DNA from 2 places in the Tepidimonas sp. HKU78 genome. Region 1 is predicted to be linked to the other one. Evidence: predicted binding sites of a transcription regulator. Region 1 holds the regulator's gene; the other holds the start of a gene.
What was found. Region 1 encodes FliA, which starts transcription of late flagellar genes. Its sites were predicted from a motif close to CTAAAGTTTNNNNNNNNNNNGCCGNTA; they were not measured.
Positions count from the first base shown of each region.

Region 2: a site for FliA is predicted at 1,636-1,662, ahead of ACPYIS_RS13720 (flagellin). Genes of this name have one in related genera too.

Region 1 covers NZ_CP187547.1:243,700-248,889, forward strand. Annotated here, with positions in the region: gene flgB (flagellar basal body rod protein FlgB) at 1-300, opposite strand, end outside; gene flgA (flagellar basal body P-ring formation chaperone FlgA) at 466-1,233, shown strand; gene flgM (flagellar biosynthesis anti-sigma factor FlgM) at 1,327-1,665, shown strand; gene ACPYIS_RS01265 (hypothetical protein) at 1,671-2,054, shown strand; gene ACPYIS_RS01270 (RNA polymerase sigma factor FliA) at 2,094-2,813, opposite strand; gene ACPYIS_RS01275 (hypothetical protein) at 2,864-3,502, opposite strand; gene flhF (flagellar biosynthesis protein FlhF) at 3,495-5,042, opposite strand; gene flhA (flagellar biosynthesis protein FlhA) at 5,039-5,190, opposite strand, start outside.
Region 2 covers NZ_CP187547.1:2,784,597-2,789,786, forward strand. Annotated here, with positions in the region: gene ACPYIS_RS13710 (endonuclease/exonuclease/phosphatase family protein) at 1-172, opposite strand, end outside; gene ACPYIS_RS13715 (HD-GYP domain-containing protein) at 221-1,501, opposite strand; gene ACPYIS_RS13720 (flagellin) at 1,755-2,573, shown strand; gene fliD (flagellar filament capping protein FliD) at 2,719-4,131, shown strand; gene ACPYIS_RS13730 (flagellin) at 4,288-5,109, shown strand; gene ACPYIS_RS13735 (cytidylyltransferase domain-containing protein) at 5,143-5,190, opposite strand, start outside.

The DNA.
Region 1 (5,190 bases):
GGTGTAGGCGGGGCGCGCGGCGTCAGTGACGCCGGCCGCGGCAGCGGTGCGCAAGTGACGCGGATCGCTGCCCGCCAGCCCCTGCAACGCCGACGGCACCGCTGCACTGGCCGTCGATAGGGTGGCACCGCGCTCGCGTGCCTGGGCCTGCAGCAGCGCAGTGCGAAAGTCGAAGTCGCGCGCCACGTAGCCGGGGGTCTCGGCATTGGCGATGTTGCTGGCGATGACCTGCTGCCGGTACGCGCGCAGCTGCAGGGCTTGCCCCAGCAAGTCCATGCGCTCGGTCCATCGGTTGAACATATCGGCCTCTACCCGTCGTCGGATGGTGGTGCGCGGTCCGCAGACCGCCTCGTTGCCTGCATTGTCAAAAACTTGAGGGCACGCAAAGCGCCGATAAGGCGAGGGCGCGGCTGGCATTTCCGGGTTTTGCCCGCCACGCGCTGCGCCTACAGTGCAGGGGTGAATATGGCAACCCCACTCCCCCTTGGCTGGCGACACGCCGTGCGGGCGTGGCTGTGCGCGGCAGCCGCGGCCGCCCTGTGGCTGGCCACCGCCCCAGGTTGGGCGGGCGAGGCGTCGGCGCCGGTTGGATCGAGCCCTTGGCGTGAACAGATGGGGCGCTGGCTCGACGGCGAAGTCGCACAGCAGCTCCAGGGCGCGACGGCGGATTTGCCCCTGCGCGCCGAGATCGAAGTGGGCACGCTCGACCCGCGCCTGCAACTGGCCCCGTGCCGGCGCGTGGAGCCCTACTTGCCTGCTGGTACCCGCCTGTGGGGGCGCAGCCGCATCGGGCTGCGCTGCGCCGAAGGCCCCACGCCGTGGAACGTCTTTTTACCGATTTATGTGCGCGTTTGGGGTCCCGGCTGGGTGCTGCGGCGCCCGGTGGCGCCCGGCGAGACGCTGGGCCCTGAACACGCCGAAGCTGCCGAGGTTGACTGGACCGCGTATCGCGAGGCCGTCTTGGTGCGCCCGCAGGATTGGCAGGGCTTGCAGGCCGTGCGTGGACTGGGAGCAGGGCAAGTGTTGCGCACCGGTGTGGTGCGTGCACCGCAGGTTTTCGAGCCCGGCAGCACCGTGCGTCTGCGCCTGGAGGGGCCCGGCTTCGTCGTGATGGCCACCGGCGAGGCGCTGGGCCACGGCCGTATCGGCGAGCCCGTGCGGGTGCGCCTGCCCAACCGCCGCATCCTGGTGGGCACAGTGCTCGATGCCCAAACGGTGGTACTGACCCTCTAATCCACACAAAATCTCAAAAAAGGGGTAAAGTCCGGGCTCATCCCGCCGATAAAGCTCTCGAGCGCCCCCTCTACCCGGGGAGCGGAGAGTGCCATGAAAGTCAACAACTCGCCTGAATCGAAGTTCGGTTTGCCGACTCCGGTGACGCAGCGCATCGCGGAGGGGGTGAGTTCGTCCGCACGCGGCGCGCCTGCTTCCTCCGCCGAAGCGGTCAGCGCCACGGTCAAGTTTTCGCCCGTCACGCAGGCCATGACGAATGGCATCGCGCGCTCGGGAACGGACAGCTTCGATGCCGCCAAGGTCGAGGCCATGCGGACGGCCATCCAGAATGGCAGTTTCTCGGTCAACGCCGAGGTCATCGCCGACAAACTGCTGGGCAGCGCGCGCGAGCTGCTGGGCGTGGCGGCAGCGGGCCCGCGCCGCTCCGCTTGACGCGCATGACCACCCGCTGCGGTGACCCCCTGACCCTGTTGCGCGAGGCGCACGAACAACTCGGCCATGTGCTGCAGTTGGCGCCGCGCCATGCGGCGGGCGAAGTAGATGCAGACCAGTGGGTGGCCGCGTGCGCGGCGCTGGCGCAAGCGTTCGTGGCTGTGCGCGACGCGTGGGGCCGCAGCGGCCCGGGCCAAGCGGCCGCGCCCGAGGCCGCCCGGCTGCTGGAGGACATCGGCAGCCGGCTGCAGCAATTGCAGGAGTTGCAAGCGCGCCTGTCGGGTAGCACCCGCATGGCACTGGCGCAGTTGCTGCCGCAGGATGCGCTGCAGGCGTACTCCCAGCTCGGGCGCTCACGCCCGACCATGGGGCGCGGCGGCTACGGCTGAATACTGGGTGTCTGCGCTTGCCCTGTCGGTGGGACGGGTTCAGTGCTCGCGCAGGCGCGCTCGCAAGCGCGCGATCGCCTGTGAATGCAGCTGGCTCACGCGAGACTCGGTGACGCCTAGCACGGCCGCGATCTCCTTGAGATTCATGTCGTGCTCGTAGTACATGCTCATAACGTACTGCTCGCGCTCGGGCAGCTTGCCGATCGCCTCGACCAAGGCGGCGCGCATGCGCTGGTCCGCCAAAATGGCCTCGGGGCTGCGGTCGGCATCGTCGGGCAAGTGGCGATCCAAAAACCCGTCGTCGTCTTCGCTGCGCGAACCCAGATCTTCCAGATAGACCAGCTGCGTGCCCCGCATGCGCGACAGGGTTTCGTGGTACTCCGCGAGCGACATGCCCAGCTCTTGCGCGATCTCGGACTCGCGTGGGGCGCGCTGCAGGCGCTGCTCCAGCCGGTGGATCGCGCCCTCGATGTCCTTTTGCAGTTTGCGTGAGCCGCGCGACATCCAATCGGCATCGCGCAGCTCGTCGAGCATGGCCCCGCGGATGCGCTGGCTGGCGAAGGTTTCGAACTGCACCCCCATCGACGGCTCATAGCGCGCCAGCGCCTCGGTCAGCCCGATCATGCCGACCTGGATCAAATCGTCGAGCTCGACGCTGGCGGGCAGACGTGCAATCATCAGGTGCGCCAGCCGGTGCACCAGCGGCGCATACTGGCGCAACTGCGCGTCTCGGTCGAGCGTGCCCTTGGGCGTGTACATCGAAAACTCCGGCGGTCGGATCGGCCGCGGTATCGGCACCGGACTGGACGTCAGCATGGCCGCCGTTGCTCCCCCGCAAAAGCCGGTGCTTCCAACACCCAAGCCGCATCCAGGATTCTGCCCAACACGGCCTGGGTTTCGGGTGTGACCGATCCCCGCGCATCATACCCCAGCGCCCAGACCATCGGAGCGACGCCCAGGTGGCTGTCGCAGGTGCGGCGCAGCGCCGACAGGGCTGCCTGCAGCGGCCCTGGCGCGGGCGCCTCGCCACCCCTCGCGACGTCGGGTACCGGATGGTCGCTGGGCTCAGGTAAGGCGATCACCACAGGTCGCAGGCCCATGCCGTGCAGGCGCTTGAGATCCTGGTAGGCCGCCACGAGCGCCGCCGGCTCGGCCGTCAACGCCACCAATGGCCGCCCACCATCGGTGGGCCACCAGCGCAACACCTCGTTGGCTGGCGCGTGCCACAGCCACGCGCCGCCGCTCGGCAGGTCCTCCGGCCAGTGGCCGGGTTCGCCCTCGACCACGGCGCACGGCATGCCCAACGCCTGACACCCCTGGTGCAGCCGCCACAACAACTCCAACGACGCCGAGCCGCGGGCGGCCGCGATCACGGCCAGCACGCGCGTCGGTGGCTGCAGGTGCCACGCCAGCAAGCCTGCCGCTTGGTCGCGGATCGGCTCAAGCATGGGCGGCCCCCTCGGGCTGCCAGCCCGACTGCACCGGATCGGTGAAGAAAAACGGCAATTCGGCGCTGGTGGGGTCGAACGCCGACTTGCCCCGCCCCCCCATCGACAGACGCACCAGCGCGGCGGCGTCGGGACGCTGCCAGTCCTCGGGCACACGCTGGCCGGTGGTCAGCCCGCGCAGCACGGCTTGGTGCCGGATGAGCGCGTCCACCGCCGGCCCCAGTTTGGCGGCCTCGTCGACCTTGGACAGGATCACGCCATGCAAGGGCGTGTCACGGTAGGCCTGAAAGACTTCGTCGAGCGTGTCACCGTGGCTGCCGGCGTTGACCACCAGCAGCTTGCGAATCTGTGGTGCTTGCAACAGCGCCATCATGTCCTGGATGCGCGGGTCTTTTTGCCCCAGGCCTGCGGTGTCGATGATGACCATGCGTTTGTTGGCCAACAGCTCCAGCAAGTCTTGCAGCGCGGCCCGGTCGTGGGCCTGGTGGGCCACCACGCCCAGCATGCGTCCGTAGGCGCGCAGCTGCTCGTAGCCGGCCACGCGGTAGGTGTCAAGCGAGATCAGGCCCACGCTGTTGGCGCCATAGGCCTTGACGCATTGCGCGGCCAGTTTGGCGGCCGTGGTGGTCTTGCCCACCCCAGTCGAGCCAATGAGCGCAAAGACGCCACCCTCGTCGCACAAGTGCCCTGGCTCGCGCGCGACGCGCAGATTGCGCGCCAACACTTCCAGCGTCCAACGCCAGGCATCCGCCGCGCCCAAGTGGGCCGGCAGGCGCTCGAGAACGGCACGTGCCACCGTGGGCGAATATCCGGCCCGGATGAACTTGAGCATCAATGGCGACTGGATCGGATTGAGGCGCGACTGCCCCAGCCATGCCAGGGTCTGGAAGCGCTCCTCCATCATGGCCTGCATGGCGGCCAGCTGTGCCTCGAGCCGGCTGGCGCGGGCCGCGTCATCGGCGGGCACGCGGCGCGGCGTGGCCGCCGCCTGTGGCGCGGACGCAGCGGGCGCACTGCGGCCAAAGGGCAGCACCATCGCGTCGTCGTCGCGCGGCGCCGGCGCTGCGGGCGCGCGCGCCGCGGTGGGGGCGGGCGCCGCCCGCGGAGGCACGGCGGGCCGCGCGGCGCCCGCCGACTCGGGCGCACGGCCCTGCAACGCCTCGCGCCGTTTGCGCAACATGCGCTCGCGCACATATTCCTGGAACGACAGCGTGCTCATGGCCAGCGTCTCGCTGTCTTGGGCCACCGTGCTGTCAGGCGACACCGGGGGCAGCTGCGCTGCCGCCCGCTGTTGCAGGCCGAGTGTGGCGCGTGCCGAGCGTGGCGTCGGTGTCTCCGGTAACGTGGCACGGCTCGCCTGCGCCGCCGGCGTAGCCACCTGCGCGGCGATGGCGGAGAGCTGCTCCTCCGAGGTTGCCACGACCTCGAAACCAGCGTCGGTGGATCGGCTCGACAGGATCACGGCGTGATCGCCAAAAGCGGCGCGCGCCAGCGCCATGGCCTCGCGCGAGTTGGGGGCGACGAATCGTTGCGCGTTCATGCGGGCTCTCCAATGATCGGGCCGATGCGAATGGTGTGGGTATCAGGGATTTCGCTGTGGGCCAACACCTGCAGCCGGGGGGCGGCGCGCTTGAGCAGCCGGGCGATGGCCTGCCGGATGGCGTCGGGCACCAGCAGCACGGCGGGCA
Region 2 (5,190 bases), 330 kb from region 1:
GCAACCGGTGGTGATACGCTCGCACCTCTTGCAGGCAAACGACATCGGCGCGCAGCTCGGCCACCGCGCGCGCCAGGTTGTGGATCTCCAGCCGCTTCAGCGGCCCCACGCCCTGCACACCCTTGTGGATGTTGTAGGTTGCCAAGCGCACGGTTCGCTGACGTCTCGTCATGGGTCTGTCTCGGTGGCCATCGCCAACGGCCGTTTGGCGTTGGAGCGATCAGCGCAGCCCCGCCGCTGGCGTGCGAGAAAACAATAGCAGCTTCACCATCTCATCAAGGTTGATGCGGGCACGCACCACCGATCCCGGCACGGACTCGGCCACCGCCAGCTCCGTGCGGCTGGTATCCACCAACTTGGGCGAGCCCAACGGCTCACCCGCGCGGTTGACCACGACCGCCGCCACCGGGGTCGCCGCCTTCGGCCCGGGCCGCAACACCAGCGCCAGCTCGCCCGACTGCAGCCGCACGAACGTGCCGGGCGGATACAGCCCCAGCAGCTGCACCAGGGCCGCACCCACCTCGTCTTGTTGCCCCCCGGTGCGGAAAAACACCGCCAGCCGCGCGGATTCGCGCGCGCCCCGGCCGGGGCGGCTGGCGCGCGGACTCATGGACGCAGTGTAGCGGTCCAGCACCTGGATGATGTGTGCCAGCGCCTCGCCGGGCGGGCGCGCCGCCAGCGGCACCCCTGGCGCCAGCGCGCTGTGGTGCAGCGTCACCGCCTGCAGCCAGACGGGGTCGTCCACCCCCGCCTGCCGCAGCAGGCGCGCGCCCTCCTGCGCGTGGGCATCGATCTGCGCCCGCTGCGCCGGCGACGGCGGCGCGGCCTGCGTCGCCAGCGCATCCTGCAACTGCAGCATCGCCACGTTCATGGTCGCGGTGGCCAGCACCAGGGTACGGGTGCGCGCCTCATCCAGCCCCAGGCGCGGTGCCAGCCGGCGCGCCAGCACCGCGCACTGCAGCGCGTGCAGCACGCTGTAGTCGCTGGGGCTGCTGCAGGCGCGGTACGTCAACACCAGTGTCGCCGACTCCATCGCCCCCGGCGTGCGCTCCCACTGCTGAATATCGGCCCACAGCGCCGCCAGGCGCTGGCGTGTCTCGTTCGGCCCCCAGGCGCCCTGCGCGATGTTGGCCAGCAAGCGCCGCAGGCGCGCCGTCACCTCGGCACACTGCTCGGGGAACGTCCCCCGCAGTGGCTCTCGGCCGGCTGCCTCGTCCTCCAGCGACACGTAGCGGTCCAGATCTTTGATGGCGGCCTTGTGGATCTCCGCGCGCAGCAGCCCCTGCATCAGCACCTTGACCGCCAGTTCCGATTCCTCGAACGGCACGAACACCCGCCGCCGCGCACGGATGCCCTCCAGCTGCGCCTCGTCCTCGATGCGCAGACCCTTGGCCAGCAGCACCTGCCCGGTCTCGTCCAGCAGGGTAAACGGCAGCGTCAAGCCCACCCGTAGCTGCTCCATGGGCAGCGGAACGGGCTGGAGCCGGTCGGGGGTAGTCATGGTGGAGACGGCTTGGACGCAATCACGGCGTGCTCGGGCAGGCTGTCGATTCTAGTGGCCCCGACTGGCCTCTGGGACCCGCAGCACTGTCCTGACGCCGCAGCCAGCGCCAACGATACGCACCGGAAGAAACCCTCAAGTTCGGGCCGACAGGGCCGATATAGCAGGCAACCGGTAGTTCAACGGACCACCAGCAGCGGGCACGGGGCCCAATGCGGTGCATCCACCGGGCTTACCCACAGGAGCGACCGTCATGAGCCTGTCCATCAACACCAACCCGATTTCGCTGAACGCCCAGCGCAACACCGTCAACAACATGCAGTCACTGCAAACGACGATGGCCCGCTTGTCGTCGGGACTGCGCGTCAACACCGCCAAGGACGACGCCGCTGGCTTAGCGATTGCAGAGCGGATGCAATCTCAGGTACGTGGGCTCGGCATGGCGCTTATCAATGCCGGCGACGGTCTTTCCATGGTAGAGGTTGCCGACGGGGCTTTGGGATCCGTCACCGACGTTTTACAGCGTATTCGGGAGCTTGCTATTCGTTCGCGGAACGGCTCGAACGACGACACATCGCGGGCGAACCTGCAGACAGAATTCACCCAGCTCCGCGCCGAAATCGGTCGCATCCGATCACAAACGAGCTTTAACAATCGGCAAATTCTTGGTGGTGGAGCCACATCGTATGCCTTCCAGGTAGGAGCCAGTCAAGGGCAGACAGTAACCGTATCGATGCGCAGCATTGGATCAATCTCTACCGCGTTGGGTGCTGGGACAATATCCACAGTAGCGGGCGCCAGCGCCATGTTGGCCACTATCAACACGGCCATCCAAAGCGTGGTGACGAACCGGGCACGCCTCGGCGCCGTGATGAGTCGATTTGAGAACATCATGAGCAACATTCGCATCGCAGCGGAGAAGCAGTCTGCCGCCCGCGGCCGCATCATGGACGCCGACTTCGCCGCCGAGACGGCCAACCTCAGCCGCACCCAGATCTTGCAGCAAGCCGGCACCGCCATGATCGCCCAGGCCAATCAGCTGCCGCAAAACGTCTTGGCCCTGCTGCGCTGATCACGGCGCCAACGCCACGCAACCAACGGCCTGACGCCTGCCGGCGTCAGGCTCGGTCGCTGGACAGTAAGGGTATCGCCCGCTTTTTCTCCTTGCGCCCAGACGCCTGTCGACGTATAACACGCCACTGTCGCAGGAGTAGACCATGGCCATCTCAGCCCCCGGCGTCGGCAGCGGACTCGACGTCAACGGTATCATCTCTCAGCTTGTCGCCCTCGAGCGCAAGCCGATCCAGCAGATCCAGTCCCAGATCGGCGGTCTGCAGAGCAGCATCTCGGCGTGGGGCCAAATCAAGTCTGGCCTGGCCAAGTTGCAGGATGCGGCTGCGAAGCTGCTCGACACGTCGCTGTGGCAACGCAATACGGCGACCTCCAGCAACGAAAACTCGTTATCAGTCCGCACCAGTGGCGGGGCCATGGCCGGCAGCTACCAGGTCAGCGTACAGGCGCTGGCACAAGCCCAGTCGGCGCGAACGGCCACTGGCTTTGCAGCTGGAACCCCTTTGGGATTGGAAGGCCGGCTGGAGTTCACGCGCGGCACCTGGAGCGGTGGCAGCTTCAGCGCCGGTGGCACCCCGGTCAGCGTCACTGTCACCGCGACGGACACCCTGAGCGACATTGCCACCAAAGTCAACCAAGCCAATGCCGGGGTCACGGCGGTGGTGGTGCGCAGCGGAGGCCAGGAGAATCTGGTCTTCAAAAGCAGCCAGACAGGGGCGTCCCAGGGCTTCGAGATCCGAGCCTATGACGCCAACGATGACCTGATCACCGACGGCACCACAGGCTTGGGGGCGTTGTCGTATTTCAACAACGGTGGGGGTATCGTCGGGTTGACGCTGAGCGCCGCCGCACAAGACGCCGTGCTCGAGATCGACGGTATCGCTGTCACATCGGCGTCCAACACCTTTAGCGATACGATTGCTGGCTTGACGCTGGAAGCCAAGAGCATCACGCCCTCCCCCGCCACGGTCAATGTGCGCAGCGATACCGCCGCCATGGCCGAAGCCGTCAAGGCGTTTCAGACGGCATTCAACGAACTGAGCAAAACCATCAAGGACCTGACGCGGGCCGACCCCACTGGCCAGGGCAACGGGCCGCTGCGCGGCGACCAGGCCGCGATCGGTATCCTGACCATGCTGCGGAATTACGCTGGTGCGGAAGTGGCTGGTGGTCCGCTCGCACGACTAAGCGACTTAGGACTTTCATTTGAGCGCGATGGATCTTTGTCCTTGAACACCTCCGCGTTAGAGGCAGCGCTCGCTGCCCCCGAAGCAGTGCAGAGAGTATTCGCTGATACTCCGGCGGGTGTGGCCCGGGGTATCCGCGACTTCACTCGCGATGCACTCGCAACCGAAGGGTCTGCCGCTTTGCGCGAGAAGTCACTCAAGGATACGGTGAACCGAAAAAGCGAAGAAATGCGTCGCATCGAAGAGCGAGCAGCCCGTAACGAGCAACGCCTGCGCGCCCAGTACACGGCACTGGACACCAAGATGGCCCAGTACAACAGCCTGAGTAACTACATCACACAGCAGCTTGGGAGCTGGTCTAAGCCCAAGTAAGCATTCCTTCGATTTGGACTGGCAAAGCCCCGCTTTTCGGGGCTTTAATGTTTTTGACCTTGCCGAAAATATGGCCATGGGCAGTCGGCACGTGTACACCCCGCAAGCGCCGCGCCTTCGTAGATACACCTCTTGCCGATGTGAAGGAGTCGAACCATGGCGCTGACCATCAACACCAACGTGATGTCGCTGAACGCCCAGCGCAACACCGTCAACAACATGCAGTCGCTGCAAACGACGATGGCCCGCCTGTCGTCGGGCCTGCGCGTCAACACCGCCAAGGACGACGCGGCAGGGCTGGCCATCGCCGAGCGGATGCAATCTCAAGTGCGCGGCTTGGGTATGGCCCTCATCAACGCTGGCGATGGGATTTCGCTGGCAGAAGTGGCGGATGGTGCCTTGTCCTCCCTTTCCGACGTGTTACAGCGAATTCGCGAATTAGCGATCCGTGCGCGCAACGGAACTAACGACGATACCGCCCGTGCCAATCTGCACACTGAATTTCTGCAGCTACGCCAGGAAGTCGGCCGAATTCGTGCCCAAACCAGCTTCAACAACCGACAGATCCTGGGGGCGAACGCTAGCGCTTACTCTTTTCAGGTGGGGGCGAGCCAAGGACAGGTTGTTACGGTAAATATCACGAGTATCGGTTCCATATCCACTGCGCTCAACGCCCTAACAATCTCTACTGCCGGGGGCGCTAGCGCCATGCTGGCAACGATCAACACAGCGCTACAAAGTGTCGTCACGCGCCGCGCCAATCTCGGGGCGATTATGAGCCGCTTCGAAAATATCATGAGCAACATTCGCATCGCAGCGGAGAAGCAGTCTGCCGCCCGTGGCCGCATCATGGACGCCGACTTCGCCGCCGAGACGGCCAACCTCAGCCGCACCCAGATCTTGCAGCAAGCCGGCACCGCCATGATCGCCCAGGCCAACCAGCTACCACAAAACGTGCTGCGTTTGCTGCAGGGCTGACGTCTCAGCCAAATGCCACAGCGAAAGCGGCACTCAGCCGCTTTCGCCACTGTGCCAGCGCAGCAAACAGTCTGCCATCGC